DNA from 2 places in the Geobacillus sp. FSL K6-0789 genome. Region 1 is predicted to be linked to the other one. Evidence: predicted binding sites of a transcription regulator. Region 1 holds the regulator's gene; the other holds the start of a gene.
What was found. The regulator Rex, encoded in region 1, represses fermentation and respiration genes when NADH is low (regulators of the CRP and FNR family bind a similar motif). The targets are predictions, from matches to a motif close to TTGTGAAATATTTCACAA.
Positions count from the first base shown of each region.

Region 2: NSQ51_RS02690 (L-lactate dehydrogenase) is a predicted target of Rex. The motif match lies at 1,651-1,668, and genes of this name have one in related genera.

Region 1 is NZ_CP151966.1:256,537-259,717, forward strand. Features, by position in the region: gene NSQ51_RS01415 (ABC-F family ATP-binding cassette domain-containing protein) at 1-749, opposite strand, end outside; gene moaC (cyclic pyranopterin monophosphate synthase MoaC) at 845-1,333, shown strand; gene NSQ51_RS01425 (redox-sensing transcriptional repressor Rex) at 1,349-1,990, shown strand; gene tatA (twin-arginine translocase TatA/TatE family subunit) at 2,008-2,160, shown strand; gene tatC (twin-arginine translocase subunit TatC) at 2,181-2,930, shown strand; gene NSQ51_RS01440 (YdiK family protein) at 2,995-3,174, opposite strand; gene NSQ51_RS01445 (type II CAAX endopeptidase family protein) at 3,171-3,181, opposite strand, start outside.
Region 2 is NZ_CP151966.1:525,506-528,686, reverse strand. Features, by position in the region: gene bcp (thioredoxin-dependent thiol peroxidase) at 1-39, opposite strand, end outside; gene NSQ51_RS02695 (potassium channel family protein) at 105-509, opposite strand; gene NSQ51_RS02690 (L-lactate dehydrogenase) at 674-1,627, opposite strand; gene NSQ51_RS02685 (ABC-2 family transporter protein) at 1,776-2,561, opposite strand; gene NSQ51_RS02680 (ABC-2 family transporter protein) at 2,565-3,181, opposite strand, start outside.

The DNA.
Region 1 (3,181 bases):
CTGTAATTGCCGCTATACCGCTTAAGCGTCGCGTTGGACAGCTCGTACACTTCGGTGACGACTTTGTCCAAAAAGTAGCGGTCATGGGAAACGAGCAGAACGGCGCCGGGGTATGCCTGTAAATATTGCTCGAGCCATGTGAGCGTATCGAGGTCCAAATGGTTCGTCGGCTCGTCTAAAATAAGCAAGTCCGGCTTGGCCAACAGCAGTTTTCCAAGGGCGAGCCGCGTCCGCTGTCCGCCGCTTAGCGAGGAAACGGGCGTTGTTTGGTAATCGTATGACGAAAATTGCAGCCCGTGCAAAACAGAGCGGATGTCGGCTTCATACTGATAGCCCCCTTGTTCTTTGTATTGCTCTTGCAAGTTGTCATACGCTTGAAGCGTTTTTTCGTAGCGGGACGGATCGGCGAGCAGATCCGGGTCGCCAAGCTGGGCGCCGAGCTCTGCTAGCTGCGCTTCGATCGCCCGGAGCGGCGCGAATACGTCCAGCATCTCGTCCCAAATGGAGCGTGACGAGTCGAGCCCGCTGTTTTGCGCCAAATAGCCGATTTTGATATGGCTTGGCTTGATGATTTCACCGCTGTCGGAAGAAAGTTCGCCGGCGATGATCTTCAGCAGCGTCGATTTGCCTGCGCCGTTGCGGCCGACAAGAGCAATGCGGGCGCGGGACTGTATTTCTAGTTTTATATTCGATAAAATAAGGTCAGCGCCAAAATATTTCGTGATTCCATTCACTTGCAAAATGATCATGTCCGTCACCTCGCGAATAGTTTAACGTAAGTCGCGAAAACGGTCAAAGACAGATAACGAAAAATGGTGTATAGTGATAAATGGAGGAGATTGTCTTGTCATCGTTTACGCATTTCAATGAACAAGGCCGGGCGAAAATGGTCGACATTACGAACAAGGAAGATACGATCAGGATAGCGGTGGCGAGAACGAGCGTCACCGTCAATGAAGAGATTTACGAAAAGATGACGAACAATGCCATTGAGAAAGGTGATGTGCTGGCGGTAGCCCAGGTGGCCGGGGTCATGGCGGCGAAAAAAACGGCCGATCTTATTCCGATGTGCCATCCGCTTATGTTAAAAGGCGTCGATATTGCCTTTGCTTGGGAAAAAGAGGCGGAAGCGTATAAACTTGTGATTACCGTGACGGTCAAAACGAAAGGGAGCACAGGAGTGGAGATGGAAGCGCTGACGGCGGCTTCGGTATGCGCATTGACTGTGTACGACATGTGCAAATCGCTCGATAAAGGAATGACGATCGGTCCAACGTATTTGGTCGAAAAAACGGGCGGGAAGTCCGGCCATTATCGACGGAAAACCGATTAGCTGGGGGATGAAACGATGAGCAACGAACAACCGAAAATCCCGCAGGCGACTGCCAAGCGTCTGCCGTTATACTATCGGTTTTTGAAAAATTTACATGCCTCAGGGAAGCAGCGCGTGTCCTCCGCCGAGCTGAGCGAGGCGGTGAAAGTCGATCCGGCGACAATTCGCCGCGACTTTTCGTATTTTGGCGCGCTTGGCAAAAAGGGATACGGGTATAATGTCAATTATTTGTTGTCGTTTTTCCGCCAGACGCTTGAAGAGGATGAGGTGACCGAAGTCGCCTTGTTTGGCGTCGGCAATTTAGGCACCGCCTTTTTAAACTACAACTTTTCGAAAAATAACAACACGAAAATTGTCATGGCGTTTGATGTCGATGAACGGAAGGTCGGAACGACAGTCGGCGGGGTGCCGGTCTATCATCTCGATGAGCTGGAGGAGCGGCTTCGCGGCGACATTCCGATCGCGATTTTAACCGTGCCGGCCGCCGCGGCTCAAGCGCTGACCGACCGCCTTGTCGCGCAAGGAATTAAAGGCATTTTAAACTTTACTCCGGCGCGGTTGAACGTGCCGAACCATATTCGTGTCCATCATATCGATTTAGCCATTGAGCTGCAGTCGCTCGTCTATTTTTTGAAAAACTATCCATCGCCATCGTAAAAAGGAGAGAACAACACATGAAATATTTGTTGCTCGTTCTTGTCATTTTGTTGCTGTTTGGCACGAAAAAGCTGCCGGAGTTGGGGCGGTCGTTCGGCCAGTCGCTTCGCGAGTTTAAAGACGCCACAAAAGGGCTCGCTGATGACGAAGAAACGAAAACCGACCGATGACAAGGCAGGATGGGGAAACGATGAATGACAAAGAAATGTCCGTGTATGAACACCTCGGAGAGCTGCGGAAACGGCTGATCATCGTGCTTCTCTTTTTCGTTGCGGCGCTTGTAGCCAGCTTCTTTTTTGTCGATGACGTCATTGTGTATTTGCAGCACACTGCGGAAGCGAAACAGCTGACGATGAACGCGTTCCGCCTCACCGATCCGATTAAAGTGTATTTTCAGTTTGCCTTTGTCATCGCCGCTGTACTGACTGCTCCGGTGCTGTTGTATCAAATTTGGGCGTTTGTCAGTCCGGGGCTGTATGAAAAAGAGCGGAAAGCAACGCTCAGCTACATTCCAGCATCGATCATTCTATTTTTAGCCGGGGTTGGTTTTGCGTATTTCGTCTTGTTTCCATTTGTCGTCCGGTTTATGAATCAGCTGGCGGAACGGCTCGGCATTCAACAGATGATCGGCATTAATGAATATTTTCAGTTTTTGCTGCAGCTCGTGCTGCCGTTTGGCATCGTGTTTCAGCTGCCGATTGTTGTCCTGTTTTTCACCCGCTTAGGGCTTATTACGCCGCAGCTTCTTGTTCGCATCCGCAAGTATGCGTATTTGGCGCTGCTTATTTTAGCGGCCGCCATTACGCCGCCGGATGTGTTGTCGCAAGTGATCGTCATGATTCCACTGACGCTTTTGTATGAGGGGAGCATCTGGGTTGCCAAAATCGGCTATCGAAAGGCGCAATTAGCGGCGGAGGAAGGAAGCGGCGATCCATATTGAGGGCAGCATCAAGAGGACGGTTCATACGGCGCCAGGCAAAAACCCTCCCCCAATGGGGAGGGTTTTATTGTCTCGGTGTGAAGAACAAGCGAAAGGCGGTGCCGAAATCAAAAGCGGCCAGCGCCGCCAACGCGATGGTTGAGACGTTCCAAATCGTTTCATGAACGCTTTCGATCGCCAAATACGTAAACAGGAAGCCCAAGATGAAATACGGAACAGAAAACAGCCGCGGATGGCGCGTCATAGCCAAA
Region 2 (3,181 bases), 270 kb from region 1:
GGTGAAATCTGGAGCTGGCTGGCCAATGGCGATCGTCATAGCGTTCCCTCCGTCTCCTTAATGTCTTCTTTTAGCGTAACGAAGACAGAGGAAAATTGCAACTGTCAACGGCGATCCGAGTCAAATACCGTGCGCGTGACGATAACAGCAGGCATAATGTAGCCAAGCAGCGCCTCGGCGATGGCGATCCACCGCCCGATGCCGACCGGGGTGACGTCTCCGTATCCGACCGACAGGAGGGTCATGCCGCTTAAATATAGACTGTCTTCCAGCATAGACAGGCGGTTTCCTGCTGCACTGCTTGGTGACGGAGTAAATACATGATGGCCGTTGGCTTGCAAAATCATATAAATCATCGCAAACCCTAGCAGCATCGTCCCATACCATTGAACGAGCACCCATAAACTGTCAAGGGAGAGGCGGTGCGTTGCTTGTACGCTCGCTGTCCAAAGCGAAGTGATGCTGCCGAGCAACACGGCGGTCACCACTCCGAGGAATGCGTAATCCATTCGCTTCCCTCCACAAATTGTCCGTAGTTCATATATACACCGTGAAACGGACAATTATGCGGGAATAAGCCGCCTTCCCAATCGGAACAGCGTGTCGCCCTCAGAGCCATACATCCCCCTGTTTGGACGAGAAAGACTGTCGGCACAACTTTTCGTTTGTTGCCTCATCGCGTAAAAGCACGGGCTAGCACGCTTTTTAATGTAGCTGCGCTATGATGGAATCGATTTTTTTCGTCATCATTCAATTCAATTTCGATCACCTCGCGGATGCCATTGCGGTTAATGACAGCCGGCACGCCGATGTAGACGTCGCGCTCCCCATATAGGCCATCGAGGTAGGCTGATACGGTCAAAATAGCGTTTTCGTTATGCAAAATGGCGCGCGTCACGCGGGCAAGCCCCATCGCAATCCCGTAGTACGTCGCTCCTTTTTTCTCAATAATTTGGTAGGCGGCATCGCGCACATTGACAAAAATGCGCTCGAGATCTTTTTGCGCTTCTTCCCCTTTGGACTCGACCAGCTTGCGGATCGGCATGACGCCGATATAAGCCTGGCTCCAGACCGGGAGTTCAGTGTCGCCGTGTTCCCCAATAATATAGGCATGAACATTTTGCGGAGCGACAGAGAAATACTCGCCCAACAAAAAGCGGAACCGCGCCGTATCTAAAATCGTCCCCGAACCGATCACCCGCTCATGCGGCAGGCCGCTGAATTTCCACGTCGCGTACGTTAAAATGTCGACCGGATTGGTGGCGACGAGAAACAGTCCTTGAAATCCGGATGCCATGACCGACTCAACGATCGAGCGGAAAATGGCAATGTTTTTGTCCACAAGATCAAGTCGCGTCTCGCCCGGTTTTTGGTTGGCGCCGGCGCAAATGACAACCAAATCGGCATCGCGGCAATCATCGTAATCGCCGTGCCAAATGTCAACCGGCTTCGGCGCAAATACTTTCCCATGGTTGAAGTCCATCGCATCGCCTATGGCCTTGCTTTCATTCGCATCGATGAGCACGATCTCATCGGCAATCCCTTGATTCATTAAGGCAAACACATAACTGGCGCCGACAAACCCGGCGCCGATGACCACTACTCGGGCTCCACCGTTGTTTTTCATTGCATTCATCCTCCCTCAATATAATGCGAACACTTTCATATAAATATTTTACGCGAAAGGCGCACCGCAATGCATGCGCGATTGTGGCGATTGTTTGACTATTGTTTGTCCATTTCATGACAGACGCCGCGGCAAACAACGGGAGCACTCAGCTCCCCGTCCCGCGGTACCTCCTGACCCCGGCGTTCCAGAGCATCACGGCGATGATGAAAAACAACATGCCGACAACCGGGGTCAAAAACGCATAACCATACCATTCCTGCTTATGGAGAAAATACGAAGCTGGATAAACGCCGACAAAGGCAAACGGCAGCACCCACGTTAATATATAGCGGATGACGCGGTGATAAATATCGACCGGATAGCGGCCGTAGCTGCTGATGTTGTACATCATCGGCATGATGGATGTGCGGGCGTCGGCAAAAAAACTGATCGTCGCCAGTGAAATGAAAATGCCGGCGTAAATCAATGCACCGCCAATCACAAGCAAAATAAACACGAAGACATCATACCAATGAAATGAAAGAGACAAGCGGCTGCCGGCATACAGCATAATGATCAGCCCGGGCACAGCGCCAAGCAACGATTCGAGCTCCATCCGCTCCAAAATGATCTGGAACAGGCTGTGAACCGGGCGCGTCAACACGCGATCCATTTCTCCCTGAACAATGTAGCGCTCGTTGAAATCCCATAGATTAAAAAAGGCGCCAAATACGGCGTACGGCACAAGGAAAAAGCCGTAAATAAACAACATCTCATCGCGCGACCAACCGTGAAGCAGCGTCGTATGGCCAAACACGACGAGCAAGAACACCAAGTTGACCGCCTGCGCCATGAAGTCGGACAACCATTCAATCAGCAAATCCGCGCGGTATTGCCATTTTGTCTTCATGTACTGGGCCATATATTGAAAAAAAACCGATACGTAAAACAAAGTCTACCCCCCTTGCACAACGAGCCGTTTTTTCGCCACCCGCCATAACAGCACAATCGGAAACCATAACAGCACGGACCATGCCGCCTGCAGAAGCAGGCCATCACGGACAGCAGCTCCTTGAAAACTTTCTGTGATGATCATGCTTGGAATGTAGCTGATGGCTTGAAACGGCATATACGCCATGAGCTGTTGCGCCCAATCCGGGTAAAACGACAACGGCAAAATCAGACCGGAAAATAGATCAATAATAAACCGTTTCGCCCTCAGCAGCCCTTCATTTCGGAACGTAAAAAATGTCACGACTCCCGCAAGCAAGTTCAGCTCCGAAAAGATGATAAAGCTGAATAGAAGCGACAAGCCGAAAGACAGCCATGTTTTGGCGTGTTCCGGAAACTCGAGCGGCAAAAAGAGCGATACAACCAGCAACCCCGGCAACGATAGGAAGAACAATCGGAACAGCCCTTCGCCAAGCCCTTGCACCGCTTTCATCCCTAAATAGCTGTACGGACGGATGAGTTCCGTCGCTATTTTTCCATCGCGGATTTCCATCGCGATTTCGCGGTCAAGGTTGTTAAAATAAAACGCTCGCGCCAGCCAGGAAATGGCGACATACGTCG